3 regions of the Pseudomonas sp. MF09156 genome follow, and region 1 is predicted to be linked to each of the others. Evidence: predicted binding sites of a transcription regulator. Region 1 holds the regulator's gene; each other region holds the start of a gene.

Region 1 (5,103 bases):
CGGCTGATCAGGTTGGCAATCTGTTCGAGTGCTTTCTTTTTACTGCCGCCCGGCGCGTTCACGAGGGAACGGCCGGGGGTCAGGATGGTTTCAAGTCGAATCATGGGTGGGGAGTGTTAGCGGCCTGTGCCTTGAAGAAGGCTCTGCTGCTTTTCCTTATGCTTTTTGATTTGGCGATCCAGCTTGTCGGTCAGGTCGTCAATGGCGGCATACATGTCTGAATGCTCTGCATTGGCGACTACTTCCCCGCCGGGTATACGCAAGGTGGCTTCGATTTTCTGCTTCAGCTTTTCGACAGACATGATGACTTGCACATTGGTGATCTTGTCGAAATGCCCCTCAATTCGTTTGAGTTTTTCGCTGATGTAGGCGCGCAGCGGTTCGGTCACTTCCAGTTGGTGTCCACTGATGTTGACTTGCATACAGCTTCTCCTTCGTTGCCAGTGCATAAAGCGGCGGGTAGGAATACCCGCCACTGGAACGCTGTGGCCTGCCCGTCACATCAACCGCTTACGCTCGCTGGAAGGCGCGATCCCAAGGGACTCGCGGTACTTGGCGACGGTTCGACGGGCGACCTGAATGCCTTGTGCTTCCAGTAAACCAGCGATCTTGCTGTCACTCAACGGCTTTTTCTGATTTTCCGCCGCAACCAGTTTTTTGATGATCGCGCGGATCGCCGTGGACGAGCATTCGCCGCCCTCGGAGGTGCTGACGTGGCTGGAGAAAAAGTATTTCAGCTCATATATACCCCGTGGGGTATGCATGAATTTCTGCGTAGTGACCCGGGAAATAGTCGATTCATGCATGCCGACTGCCTCGGCAATGTCATGCAGTACCAGCGGCTTCATCGCTTCGTCGCCGTACTCCAGGAAGCCGCGCTGATGCTCGACGATCTGGGTGGCCACTTTCATCAGGGTCTCGTTGCGGCTTTGCAGGCTCTTGATGAACCAGCGCGCTTCCTGCAACTGGTTGCGCATGAACGTGTTGTCCGCACTGGTATCGGCCCGGCGCACGAAGCCTGCGTACTGCGGGTTGACCCGCAGGCGTGGCACCGATTCCTGGTTCAGTTCCACCAGCCAGCGCTCGTTGTCCTTGCGCACAATTACGTCAGGTACGACATATTCGGCTTCGCTGGACTCGATCTGCGAGCCAGGGCGCGGGTTGAGGCTCTGTACCAGTTCGATGATCTGGCGCAGGTCATCTTCCTTGAGCTTCATCCGGCGCATCAGCTGGCTGTAGTCGCGGCTGCCCAACAGGTCGATGTAATCGGTGACCAGGCGTTGGGCCTCGGTCAGCCACGGTGTCTTGGCGGGCAGTTGGCGCAATTGCAGCAACAGGCACTCGCTGAGGTTGCGCGCGCCAATGCCGGCAGGCTCGAACTGCTGGATGCGGTGCAGGACCGCTTCGATTTCGTCCAGCTCGATATCCAGCTCCGGGTCGAAGGCCTCGAGGATTTCTTCAAGGGTTTCGTCCAGGTAGCCCTGATTGTTGATGCAGTCGATCAGGGTCACGGCGATCAGGCGATCGGTGTCGGACATCGGGGCAAGGTTCAGTTGCCACAGCAAGTGGCTCTGCAGGCTTTCGCCGACGGAGGTGCGGGTGGTGAAGTCCCACTCGTCATCGTCGTTGCTGGGCAGGCTGCTGGCGCTGGTCTGGTAGACATCTTCCCATGCCGTATCCACCGGCAGTTCATTGGGGATGCGTTCGTTCCATTCGCCTTCTTCCAGGTTATCCACCGTGGGTGCGGTTTCCTGGTAGGACGGTTCCTGGACGTCAGTGTTGGGTTTTTGCTCTATGTTGTCGGCCAGCGGGTCGGCATTATCGAAGTCGTCGCCTTCTTCCTGGCGTTCGAGCATCGGGTTGGACTCCAGGGCCTCCTGGATTTCCTGTTGCAGGTCCAGGGTCGACAATTGGAGCAGGCGGATGGCCTGTTGCAGCTGCGGTGTCATCGTCAGCTGCTGGCCCATTCTCAGGACTAGCGATGGTTTCATGGCAGGGGCTTAACACCTTATTCGCCGGCGCAACGCGCCATCCACGACAGGGCGCGTGAGCGCCAAACATAAGCAAATTATATGCCTGATATCGGGGGCTTTGCCTAGAGCGCGGTAACAATAAAAATAATGAGGTTTTTATTGACTCCCGCGCCTGATGGCGAATGTCCTGACACCCCAGCGCTTACAGGCGGAACTCGTGCCCCAGGTACACTTCCTTGACCAGTTCGTTGGCCAGGATGGTGGCGGAGTCGCCTTCGGCAATCAGTTGGCCGTCGTTGACGATGTAGGCGGTTTCGCAGATATCTAGGGTCTCACGCACGTTGTGGTCGGTGATCAGTACGCCGATCCCCTTGGCCTTGAGGTGATGGATGATCTGCTTGATGTCGCCTACCGAAATCGGGTCGACACCGGCGAAGGGTTCATCCAGCAGGATGAACTTCGGTGCAGTGGCCAGGGCGCGGGCGATTTCCACGCGACGGCGCTCGCCGCCGGACAGGCTCATGCCGAGGTTGTCGCGAATGTGGTTGATGTGGAACTCCTGCAGCAGGCTTTCCAGCTCCTGGCGGCGTCCGTCGCGATCCAGTTCCTTGCGGGTTTCAAGGATCGCCATGATGTTGTCGGACACCGACAGTTTGCGGAAGATCGACGCCTCCTGGGGGAGATAGCCGATCCCGGCCCGTGCACGACCGTGCATGGGCTGGTGGCTGACGTCCAGGTCGTCGATCAATACGCGACCCTGGTCCGCTTGGACCAGGCCGACAATCATGTAGAAGCAGGTGGTCTTGCCGGCACCGTTGGGGCCAAGCAGGCCGACGATCTGGCCGCTGTCGATCGACAGGCTGACGTCGCGCACGACCTGACGGCTTTTATAGGCCTTGGCCAGATGCTGGGCTTTCAGGGTTGCCATTACTGGGCCTTCTTCTTCGGCTGGATAACCATGTCGATGCGCGGACGTGGCGCAGTGACCTTGGTGCCATTGGCGCGGCCGGCAGTGGCGACCTGCTTGACGGTGTCGTAGACGATTTTCTCGCCTTCGGTCGAGTTGCCGTCACTGCTGATCACTTTGGCGCGGTCGGTCAGTACGATGCGATTCTGCGGGGCATGGTACTGGATGGTCACGCCGTAGCCCTTGATCGGAGCTGGGTCGGTCGCCGCCTGTTGCTGCTCGAAATAGGCCAGGTTGCCCACCGAGGTCACGACGTCGATGTCGCCAGCCGGGGTGCGGGTCAGGGTTACGGTATTGCCGGTAATCTTCATCGAGCCTTGAGTGATGATTACGTCGCCCTTGTAGGTCGCGATACCTTGTTTGTCATCCAACTGCGCATCGTCAGCCTGAATGTGGATCGGTTGCTGGCTATCGTTCGGCAGAGCCCAGGCGCTCACGCTTCCCAGTGCTGCGCCCAGACCGAGCAAAATAGGGAGGGTTTTAACGAGCCTCATACTGTCCTCTTACGTTCGATAGCAGGTGTATCCTGCTTTCTTTCAAATACGCTTTCATTCCCTTGCCAGTCGATACACCGCCAGCGCCGTCGATTCTAACGTCTTGCTCGGTCTGCGCATATTGCTTCTGTGGGAATACGGTCATGCGACTGCTGGTAATAATGGTGTCGCGGTTTTGGGCGTCGGTGCGGGCAACACGCACCGAGTCGATCAGCTCCACTTCGGTACCGTCCGGGTTGACCTCGCCACGCTTACTGGTGACGTGCCACGGAAATTCGGTGCCGCGATACAGGTTCAGGTCCGGATTGGTCAGCAATGTGACCTCCGAAGCCTTCAGGTGTTCGACCTTGTCCGACGTCATTTCGTACTGCACTTTGCCGTCTGGCAGGAACTGCACGCTGTAGGCGTTGGTGGCGTAATAGTCGATGGCGCCCTGGTCGACCTGCGCGACAGGCTGGTCGAGGAAGCGCTCCGGGCTGATATTCCAGTAGCCCACCGCGAGGAACAGCGCGGCGATGGCTCCGAATATCAGGAAGTTGCGAATCTTTTTGCTCAGCATAGAAGGCTCTATAGGTAGGCGGCGTGGGCCGCTTCAAGGCTGCCCTGGGCGCGCAGGATCAACTCGCAGAACTCGCGCGCGGCACCTTCGCCGCCACGGGCCTGGGTAATGCCGTGGGCGTGTTCGCGAACAAATGACGCGGCATTGGCCACCGCCATGCCCAGGCCGACGCGGCGAATCACCGGCAAGTCAGGTAAGTCGTCACCCAGATAGGCGACCTGCTCATAGCTTAGGTTGAGTTTCCCAAGAAGCTCATCCAGGACCACCAGTTTATCCTCGCGGCCCTGATACAGGTAAGGAATCCCCAGGTTTTGTGCGCGGCGTTCCACGACCGGGGTCTTGCGACCACTGATAATCGCGGTTTGCACGCCAGAGGCCATCAGCATCTTGATGCCCTGGCCGTCCAGCGTGTTGAACGTCTTGAATTCACTGCCGTCTTCGAGGAAGTACAGGCGGCCATCGGTCAGCACGCCGTCCACATCGAAAATTGCCAGTTTGATGGCCTTGCCCCGTTGCAACAGGTCGTTGCTCATTTACATCACTCCAGCGCGCAGCAAATCGTGCATGTTCAGGGCGCCAATCGGATGATCGGCATCATCGACCACCACCAGGGCGCCGATTTTATGATCTTCCATGATCTTCAGGGCTTCCGCCGCGAGCATTTCGGCGCGGGCGGTCTTGCCGTGGGGGGTCATGACTTGATCGATAGTCGCGGTATGGATATCGATGGTGCGGTCCAGGGTGCGACGCAGGTCGCCGTCGGTGAACACCCCGGCCAGGCGCCCGTCGGCCTCGAGGATCACGGTCATGCCCAGGCCCTTGCGGGTCATTTCCATCAGCGCGTCCTTGAGCAGGGTGCCGCGCTGTACCTGTGGCAGCTCATCGCCAGCATGCATGACGTTTTCCACTTTCAGCAGCAGGCGACGGCCAAGGGCGCCACCCGGGTGGGAAAAGGCGAAGTCTTCGGCGGTAAAACCACGGGCTTCCAGCAAGGCTACGGCTAGCGCGTCGCCCATGACCAGGGCGGCGGTGGTGGAGGAGGTCGGCGCCAGGTTCAGTGGGCAGGCTTCATGGGTCACATGCACGTTCAGGTTCACTTCGGCGGCCTTG
Region 2 (5,103 bases), on a different contig from region 1:
TCAACCAGCAGCAGAACGGAGTCAACCATCGACATTACGCGTTCTACTTCGCCGCCGAAGTCGGCGTGGCCCGGGGTGTCCACGATGTTGATGTGGTAGCCGTTCCAGTTGATGGCGGTGTTTTTCGCCAGGATGGTAATACCGCGCTCTTTTTCCTGGTCGTTGGAGTCCATCACGCGCTCGTCGTTGAGCTCGTTGCGCTCCAGGGTGCCGGATTGACGCAGGAGTTTGTCTACCAGGGTGGTTTTACCATGGTCAACGTGGGCAATGATGGCGATGTTACGTAGATTTTCGATCACTTGTGTATCTCGATCAGAGGATTCGGTGTGCTGACAGGTCGTGGCAGCGATTAACAGTAGAGTCAGGCCTTGCCGTTACAGCTTGACGGCAGAGTCGGGGGGCCGGTGACGCAGGCCACAGGCAAACAGCCCCGGGCTCTTAGCTCGGTCGATAAACGCGCACATTGGCATGCCCCTCACTGAGCAAATGGTGGGCATGCAGGCGACTCATCACGCCTTTGTCGCAATACAGCAGGTACTGACGGCTGTTATCCAGTTCCTTGAAACGCGCGTTCAGTGCATAGAACGGCAGCGTTTGCACGTCGATGCCAGCGACTTCCAGCGGCTCGTCGCAAGCGGCATCCGGATGACGGATGTCGATGACAATCTGGCCGGCCAGTGCTTCGCTGACTTCTTCGATCTGCACATCCTGGCCCAGTTCGTCGATTACCCGATCGATCGGCACCAGTTTGGCGTTCTCGAGCGCTCGCTCCAGAATCGCCATGTCGAATTCTTTCTCTTCATGCTCCACGCGGTAGCGCTTGGCATGGGTCTTGGGGTTCACCGAAATGACCCCGCAGTACTCTGGCATGTGCTTGGCGAAATCAGCGGTGCCGATTTCGTTGGCCAGGTCGATGATGTCTTGCTTGTGGCTGGCGATCAGCGGGCGCAATACCAACTTGTCGGTCACGCAGTCGATCACAGACAGGTTCGGCAGGGTCTGGCTGGAGACCTGGGAAATCGCCTCGCCGGTGACCAGCGCTTCGATTTGCAGGCGGTCGGCGATTTTCGACGCTGCGCGCAACATCATACGCTTCAATACGACGCCCATATGACCGTTATCGACTTTTCCGAGAATTTCTCCCAGGACTTCCTCGAACGGCACGCTGACAAACAGCACGCGCTGGGAGCTGCCGTACTTCTTCCAGATATAGTGCGCGACTTCCATCACGCCCAATTCGTGTGCACGCCCGCCCAGGTTAAAGAAGCAGAAGTGGCTCATCAGGCCGCGGCGCATGATCTGGTAGGCCGCCACGGTGGAGTCGAAACCGCCGGACATCAGCACCAGAGTCTGCTCCAGCGCGCCCAGCGGGTAGCCGCCGATGCTGTTGTGCTGGCTGTGGATCACAAACAACCGTTGGTCGCGAATTTCGATGCGCACTTCGATTTGCGGCTCTTTCAGCGAGATTCCAGCCGCGCCGCACTCACGACGCAGCTTGCTGCCGACGTATTTCTCGACGTCCATGGAGCTGAACGGGTGCTTGCCCGCGCGCTTGCAACGCACCGAAAAAATCTTGCCCGCAAGGCTGTTGCCAAAGTGCAGTTTGCATTTTTCAGTGATGTCGTCGAAGTCGCCCAGCGGGTACTCGTCAACCTGCAGGAAATGCGCGATGCCCGGCATGCAGCTCAGGCGCTCGGTCATATCTTTCAAGGCTTTAGGGTCGCTGACGCGGGTTTCCAGCTCGAGATTGTCCCACACACCGTTCACCACCACGGCCGGGTCCAGGTCACGGAGCACAGCGCGGATGTTCTTGGCCAATTGACGGATGAAACGCATCCGTACCGGTCGGCTCTTGATGGTGATCTCGGGGAAGACTTTAACGATTAATTTCATGGAAACAGCGCGCGCAGGGCCAGCCGAAAAAGGGGGGCGCGGATTATAGCGGAAATCGCTCAAGGTTTAACCAGTTAATATACAAACGGCATGCAGCGCACCAAAGAGGTGCATTTAAGACTGTTTGCGCTACATTGCAGTGCGCGATTTTTGCCGTTTTGACGATTTGCACCTTTATAGGGGCCATTTTGAGCCAAAAAACCCATGTCGGGGCACTGGCATGCAATTTGCTCTCTTGTGAGGCAGGTTGCCATGGCGGACTATCCGCGCCGGCATCACCCACATTCTAAGGGCTACTCCACTACCCAAGCCCGAAGCCACCCGGAGGACACTATGTCGAAGTCGGTTCAACTCATCAAAGATCATGACGTTAAATGGATTGATCTGCGCTTCACGGACACCAAAGGCACTCAGCACCACGTGACCATGCCGGCTCGCGACGCGCTGGATGACGCCTTCTTCGAAGAAGGCAAAATGTTCGACGGCTCCTCCATCGCTGGCTGGAAAGGCATCGAAGCCTCCGACATGATCCTGATGCCGGACGACTCCACCGCCGTACTCGACCCGTTCACCGAAGAGCCGACGCTGATCATCGTCTGCGACGTGATCGAGCCTTCGACCATGCAGGGCTACGACCGCGACCCACGTGCGATCGCCAAGCGTGCCGAGGAATACCTCAAGTCCACCGGTATCGGTGACACCGTATTCGTGGGCCCGGAGCCTGAGTTCTTCATCTTTGACCAAGTGAAGTTCAAGTCCGACATCTCCGGTTCCATGTTCAAAATCTTCTCCGACCAAGGTTCGTGGATGTCCGACCAGGACGTGGAAGGCGGCAACCATGGCCACCGTCCAGGCGTCAAAGGCGGCTACTTCCCGGTTCCACCGTTCGACCACGACCACGAAATCCGTACCTCCATGTGCAACGCCATGGAAGACATGGGCCTGGTCATCGAAGTTCACCACCACGAAGTGGCGACTGCCGGCCAGAACGAAATCGGTGTGAAGTTCAACACCCTGGTGGCCAAGGCTGACGAAGTACAGACCCTCAAGTACTGCGTACACAACGTGGCTGTGGCCTACGGCCGTACCGCTACCTTCATGCCTAAGCCTCTGTACGGCGATAACGGTTCGGGTATGCACGTTCACCTGTCCATCGCCAAAGATGGCAAGAACACCTTCGCTGGCGAAGGTTATGCCGGCCTGTCCGACACTGCCCTGTACTTCATCGGCGGTATCATCAAGCACGGTAAGGCCCTGAACGGCTTCACCAACCCGTCGACCAACTCCTACAAGCGTCTGGTCCCAGGTTTCGAAGCGCCAGTGATGCTGGCCTACTCGGCGCGCAACCGTTCCGCTTCGATCCGTATTCCTTACGTGTCCAGCCCTCGCGCTCGCCGTATCGAAGCACGCTTCCCGGATCCAGCAGCCAACCCGTACCTGGGCTTCGCTGCCCTGCTGATGGCTGGCCTGGACGGCATCCAGAACAAGATCCACCCAGGCGACGCCGCCGACAAGAACTTGTACGACCTGCCGCCTGAAGAGGCCAAAGAGATCCCACAAGTGTGCGGCAGCCTGAAAGAAGCCCTGGAAGAGCTGGACAAGGGCCGTGCGTTCCTGACCAAAGGCGGCGTGTTCAGCGACGACTTTATCGATGCCTACATCGCCCTGAAAAGCGAAGAAGAAATCAAGGTCCGCACCTTCGTACACCCACTGGAATACGAGCTGTACTACAGCTGCTGATCCGGTAGCGCCGCTTAGTGGCGTGACAAAAAGGCCTCCTTCGGGAGGTCTTTTTTTTGCCTGAAACAATGACTATCCACCTTTGCAACCCCCATCAAAACTGTAGGAGCTGGCTTGCCTGCGATGGCGGTGTATCTGTCGCATCACGACTGACTGAACCACCGCTATCGCAGGCAAGCCAGCTCCTACAGTTTGATGGGGTGCTTCCAGGAAATATTTGATCGCTGAACAGAATGTGGGGATTCGCACTATATTGGTGCGATAGGTTGCACCCATGCCCACCAGCCAACCCATTTTGGGTCGAAATCTCCCGAGCAGGCTGGCAGAGCGCCATAGTTTCGCGCCTCAAGCCCCCATTTCAGGGCTTTTACGCTTCTTTTCGGAGCCTTGGTTTGGTTTTTGCATTTTCCTGGTATCAGCGTGTGCCTCAAGCCCACGCCTTGCTCCAAAAGAGGTCCTAATGACCATCAGCGACGCACTGCACCGCTTGCTACTCGACAACCTGACCACCGCGACCATCCTGCTCAATGACGAACTGCGCCTTGAGTACATGAACCCCGCGGCGGAGATGCTCCTGGCCATCAGCGGCCAGCGCAGCCATGGGCAATTTATCAGCGAGCTGTTCACCGAGTCCGCCGAGGCCTTGAGTTCCTTGCGCCAGGCCGTGGAGCAGGCCCACCCGTTCACCAAGCGTGAAGCGATGCTCACGGCCCTCACCGGCCAGACCCTGACCGTCGACTACGCGGTAACGCCGATCCTGAGCCACGGCGCCACCTTGCTGCTGCTGGAGGTGCATCCCCGTGATCGCCTGCTGCGCATCACCAAGGAAGAGGCCCAGCTATCCAAACAGGAAACCAGCAAGATGCTGGTGCGTGGCCTGGCCCATGAGATCAAGAACCCGCTGGGCGGGATTCGCGGCGCCGCGCAGCTGCTGGCCCGCGAGTTGCCGGATGAAAACCTCAAGGACTACACCAACGTCATCATCGAAGAGGCGGACCGCCTGCGCAACCTGGTGGACCGCATGCTCGGCTCCAACAAGCTGCCGTCGCTGGCGATGACCAATGTGCATGAAGTGCTGGAGCGCGTCTGCCAGTTGGTGGAGGCCGAAAGCCAGGGCTGCATCACCCTGGTGCGCGACTACGACCCAAGCATTCCCGACGTGTTGATCGACCGCGAGCAGATGATCCAGGCGGTGCTCAATATCGTACGTAACGCCATGCAGGCCATCAGCAGCCAGAACGAGCTGCGCCTGGGCCGCATCAGCCTGCGTACCCGCGCCTTGCGCCAGTTCACCATCGGCCATGTGCGCCATCGCCTGGTGACCAAGGTCGAGATCATCGACAACGGCCCGGGCATCCCGGCCGAACTGCAAGAAACCATTTTCTTCCCAATGGTCAGCGGTCGCCCGGACGGTACCGGGCTGGGCCTGGCCATTACCCAGAACATCATCAGCCAGCACCAGGGCCTGAT
Region 3 (5,103 bases), 450 kb from region 1:
ACAGGACGCCACCATTGACCAGCATCTGATCGACCAAATTGCGCCCCCCTGTGAACCCTAGCCCGCCCAATGAGGTTAGGGCAAATACAGGCGTTAATACCCCCCCAATGATTCCACCGACCCCGTGTACGCCGAAAACATCGAATGCATCATCCAGTCCTAGGCGAGGCTTTAATTTCTCCACGGCCCACAGGCAAATCGGAGCGACGATAAAGCCCAGCATAATGGCACCCATCGGGCCGACAAAACCGCATGCTGGTGTGACGGCCACTAACCCTGCGATGGCCCCGGAAACTCCGCCTAGCATGCTCGGCTTGCCGCGATGCCGCCACTCGGCAAACAGCCAGCCTAGCGCTCCAGCGGCGCTGGCGAGCATGGTATTGACGATGACCAACACCGCAAAACCGTTCGCCATCAGCGCGCAACCTCCGCAGAAACCCAACCAGCCAACCCATAGCATTGAGCCGCCCGTCATGGTCATAGTCATGTTGTGCGGTGCTAAAGCGGAAGTTCCAAAACCACGGCGTCGGCCGAGCAGGTAGGCCCCCACGAGGGAGGCAATCCCTACGTTGACGTGGACCACATTGCCACCTGCGAAATCCTGAACGCCAAGATCGAAAACCCATCCTCCCCCCCATGCCATATGAGCCATGGGGATGTAATTGATGGTGAGCCAGATGGCCATGAAGACTAATACCGCTGAAAATTTCATTCGCTCTGCGCTTCCTCCGACGATAATCGCCGGCGTGATTGCGGCAAATAGCATCATAAAAAGAAAGTAAAGCAGTTCAGGGATAGTGCCCTGCAGGGATTGCGGGCCAACGCCCCTCAGAAACAGCTTGTCGAATCCACCGATCCAGGCCTGCCATTCCCCACCGGAAGTAAACGTCAGGCTATAGCCATAGATTGCGAACAGCACGGACATTAATGACGCGACAGAAAAGACCTGCATCAACACGGAGAGAACATTCTTACTGCGCGCCAAACCGCCATAAAAAAGCGCTAGGCCTGGCAAGGTCATGAGCAACACCACCAATGAACATGTCACAACGAAAGCCGTATCACCGCTATTAAGCATCGGCGCATCCTCCGCCGCTCCCACTGCGCCGGAGGATGAAGCCAACAAGATCAAGGTCAGTGCTTGAGATCGTCGGAATGCAGGAATATCGAGCATAGGTGGACTCCTTTTATTGATTACTTTCGACCCGACGATGCCTGACAACTCGACACATCGAGACCAATGATATTTCCCGAAAGGAAATATTTTTTCTTATTAGGAAAGCAATCAGTCTGCCATCTATGCCGCCTCTACCTCCAAGGAGGTATCGGTAGCGGCTGAATTTGCTACAGAACGGCGACAACGCAATGTTCGCCTGCGCAAGCTCATTCTGGCTCGTCTGACAAGGTGAAACGGGATGGTGCACTTTCTAGGCCCAACATCACCATTTCGGGCATGCCATGACACGAGGCGGATGTTACGTCTGAGAAAGTCTTGTCAGAATCAATCACCACACGCTCCTTAGTTATGCTACGTCTACCCGCTTGGCGCCCGTCATAAGATGTTCGATCTACAAGCTGTCACCTTATGTCATGACATCGTGCTCAAGGTTGCTTGAGATAGCCTCAGGACTCCTCTTAAGAGAGGAACACAAGAATATGCGGTGGCCCTGAAATCTCGAGAGGCCTATGGCTTTGACTGATAAATGCCGAATCAATTGCCCGTCTCCGGTTCTTCCAAGCGTGACAAATGAGCCGTTATTGCACTCAAGGCCACCGACACTGAAATCGAGTTCTTTTTTCGCCTGCTAATAAAAAACGATTGCCCCTGATTTTGAGTAGGCAATTAACTCATCAGTCGTGATGTGGAGAAATCGGCATTTTTCAAGGTAGTTGTCGCGTCAACCGTCTAACTATGCCGCCATTTTCTCGTTCTGTTGCTCTCGATCCGGGTTCAACAACACGGTGCCGATCGGTTCCCAGTTACGCGTCCGGCCTGACCACCGCTCCGGTTTGTTTTCCTTGGCTCGTTCGTACAACTCATGTCGCCGGGCCAAGACCTGATGGTCCAGCCCTCGATGCCGCTCAGCCGGTGTGACGAACCGGATGCGGCTATGTCGGTGCTCGTTGTTGTACCACCGCATAAAATTCCTCACCCAAGCCCGAGCAGCATCCAGACTGGCAAAACCATCCAGCGGCCATTGCGGGCAGTATTTCAGCGTTCTAAACAGCGACTCCGAGTAGGGATTGTCGTTGCTCACACGCGGTCGGCCCCGCGAAGGCGTGATGCCCAGGTCGTACATCTTGCTCAGCAGCGTCACCGATTTCATCGGCGCTCCGTTGTCCGAGTGCAGCACCAGCGGTTCGTGTAAACACTGCTCACCGATCACGCTGCGTTGCAGCAGCGCGGCGGCTTTTTCACCGCTTTCCGCGTCGTAGACCTCCCAGCCCACGGCCTTGCGGCTGTAAATATCCTCGATCAGATAGAGGTAGTAATACTTTCCGCGTATCGGCGAGGGCAGATACGTGATGTCCCACGACCACACCTGATTGGGCGCTTTGGCCGCATGCGTTGTCGGTGCTGCGTGCCTTCTGGGCCGCTGGCTGCGGCCTCGATGTTGTTGTTGGCCTGCCGCACGTAGAACGCGATAAAACGTCGCCTCCGACGCCACATAACGCCCTTGATCGGCCAGCCGCGGCACGATCTGGCTCGGCGGCAAGTGGGCGTACTCCGGGCTGTTACACAGCGTCACAATGGTCTGACGCTCGACTTCGCTCAGTGCATTTCGCGGTGTTGGCCGTGTGACAATCGTTCGGGCATCGGCCTGGATAACCTCTGTTTCAGTCCAACGTTGCAAAGTCCGCAGCGATAGACCGATTTCCTGGCACGCCCTGATTTTTCTGGCTCCTGCCGCCACCGCGCTACCCAGCCAGGCAACGATTAACTGGCGCTCTGGCAAAGATGTTAGTTGTCCTCGTTGTCGTTCGTCCCCCAGTAGTCGTTGAGCTTTTTTCGCAGCACCAACAACGCGGCTGTTTCAGCGAGCGCCTTGTCTTTGCGGCGCAGTTCGCGCTCAAGTTCCTGGATGCGTTTCTTGTCCTTGCGAGATTGCTCGCGATCTTCTTTTTGCTGAGCCTTTGTCGATTTCTGGCCGGTGATAAAAGCTTGTCGCCAAGCCGTGATTTGTTCGGGGTAAAGACCTTTGCGGCGGCAATACTCGCCGAGGTCGATCTCGGACAAACCGGCGGCTTCAAGCACGACAGCAAACTTGGTTTCGGCTGACCAGTTCTCGGTCAACGGCTTGTTTTCGGACACTGCATTTCCTTCAGAACTGAGCTGCTTGCGCCAGTTGGACAAAGACATTTCGCTGACCCCTTCGCGCCGGGAAACCTCGGCCATCGACAGGTTCAGCGGGGGAAGCAGCATTTTAAGTAATGCGGCTCTGCGTTCAGGTGAATAGTACGGCACGACCAGTCTCTTTCCGCCCCCGATATGCTTTTTTAGGAAAAATCGGAGAGGCGACAACTATCCTGACACCGGGGGAAATAGGCCATGAGCAACAACCGGATTCTCACGACGTCGATGCTTGGCAGCATCGGCGCATTTAACATTGCAATGCTGCCTTGGTGGGCACAGCCTCTGACCATGGATGGTTTCATGCGCGGTGTGTCGCTTGATGAATCGCAATCGGGCTCCCTGATCGCTATCGAACTGTTTCTGGTTTGCATCGCGTCGCTCATCATGTCGTTGAAGGTCAGCAAACTTCCTTTAAGAAGCGTCTCAGTCTTCAGCGCAATAGTGGTCATGATCAGCAATGGACTTTCGATGCAGTACGATGGAACAGCCCTGATCGCCTTAAGAGCAGTTGCGGGTATTTTTGAAGGCGTTCTAATGGCGTGCGCCACTGCTGCCATTGCCTCAAGTCGAGACCCCGACAAAGCCTACGGTGTGCAAAATATCGGTAACATTCTTTTTTGGGTGCATTTCTCGCAGTTGCTCCCTTTTTGGAAAACCTAGTAGGACCGCGTAGTGTTTTCCTCGCGTTTTCTTTAGCCTCGCTGCTTCTGCTACCGATCATTTTCGGACTTCCCACGAAGATCGACGTTGCAGTTGCCAATGTGAAGTTTGAAAACAAAGCGTCGGGCGCGCTTGTACTTCTCGTCATGCTGGTGTGGGGCACCACGGTCGCGATTCCTTGGTTCTTCCTAGTCGACATCGGAAGCCGTACCGCATTGAGCATTCACCAAGTTGGACTGATTGCCGGATGCTCCGGGTTAGGAGGGTTGATTGGCGGTGCACTCGCAACTCGACTAGGCCGTTCGGTCAATCGGCACCTCATTCTTGCTGGCGGTCTTGTGATCCTGAGCGCCACCACCTTCGTCCTGGTCTACTGGGTCAATTCAGTTGCATTTATAATTTCCGTATTCTTGTTCATTGCGTGCCTTTACACGCTATTCCCTTACTTATTCGGCCTGGCTGCCGATCTCGATCCAAAGGGAGGGCTGCCCGCGGCTATGGGTGCAGTCTATGTTTTGACCGGTTCGACCGGCGCGTTCCTGGGCGGGCACGCCGTACATGAATTTGGTCTTGAATCGATGGCTTGGCTGGTAGCAGTGGGGGCAGTCATCTGCTATCCGTTGTTGCTGATTGTCCTACGGCAACGTGAAAAGCAGCTTACTCCGCAGAATGCAGAGTTAGCCACGCACTGACCTGAGGTTTGGTATAAAAAAGGCCGGCCTGCGCGTATCGTCAGGGACGGCCTTTTTGTTGGGTGCAAAAGATGTCTGCCGCCCCCCCCTCATCCAGAAAGCTGTTCGCAAGTTCCTGACATGGCAACTCTATTTAACAACCAAACATTATTTCCGATAAAAAAAACGATCACCCTAGAGTGATCGCCCACAAAAAATCGTCACGTGTTAAACGACTTGAATCAGAACACTTTTGGTTTCCAGATAGCCCTCGAGACCCGCAGGCCCAAGATCGCGACCAAAGCCCGACTGCTTGCAACCTCCCTCGGGGAGTGCCGGATAAGGGAAACCCTCGGTATTGACCGACACCTTGCCACAGCGAATTTTCGGTACTACTCGATGGACTCGACCGATATC

What was found. Region 1 encodes sigma-54, which starts transcription at its own class of promoters, with help from an activator protein. Its sites were predicted from a motif close to ANTGGCATNNANNTTGCTNT; they were not measured.
Region 2: a site for sigma-54 is predicted at 2,108-2,127, ahead of glnA (glutamate--ammonia ligase). Genes of this name have one in related genera too.
Region 3: a site for sigma-54 is predicted at 1,279-1,298, ahead of AC19YY_RS02875 (ammonium transporter). Genes of this name have one in related genera too.

Annotation. Positions count from the first base shown of each region.
Region 1 is NZ_JCBCUR010000001.1:159,653-164,755, forward strand. It holds gene ptsN (PTS IIA-like nitrogen regulatory protein PtsN) at 1-104, opposite strand, end outside; gene hpf (ribosome hibernation-promoting factor, HPF/YfiA family) at 117-422, opposite strand; gene AC19YY_RS00760 (RNA polymerase factor sigma-54) at 498-1,991, opposite strand; gene lptB (LPS export ABC transporter ATP-binding protein) at 2,176-2,901, opposite strand; gene lptA (lipopolysaccharide transport periplasmic protein LptA) at 2,901-3,434, opposite strand; gene lptC (LPS export ABC transporter periplasmic protein LptC) at 3,421-3,993, opposite strand; gene AC19YY_RS00780 (KdsC family phosphatase) at 4,002-4,526, opposite strand; gene AC19YY_RS00785 (KpsF/GutQ family sugar-phosphate isomerase) at 4,527-5,103, opposite strand, start outside.
Region 2 is NZ_JCBCUR010000003.1:387,706-392,808, forward strand. It holds gene typA (translational GTPase TypA) at 1-299, opposite strand, end outside; gene thiI (tRNA uracil 4-sulfurtransferase ThiI) at 439-1,893, opposite strand; gene glnA (glutamate--ammonia ligase) at 2,227-3,633, shown strand; gene glnL (nitrogen regulation protein NR(II)) at 4,094-5,103, shown strand, end outside.
Region 3 is NZ_JCBCUR010000001.1:611,961-617,063, reverse strand. It holds gene AC19YY_RS02875 (ammonium transporter) at 1-1,174, opposite strand, end outside; one part of gene AC19YY_RS02870 (IS3 family transposase) at 1,911-3,004, opposite strand; one part of gene AC19YY_RS02870 (IS3 family transposase) at 3,004-3,466, opposite strand; gene AC19YY_RS02865 (hypothetical protein) at 3,551-4,015, shown strand; gene AC19YY_RS02860 (MFS transporter) at 4,003-4,707, shown strand; gene AC19YY_RS02855 (aldehyde dehydrogenase family protein) at 4,915-5,103, opposite strand, start outside.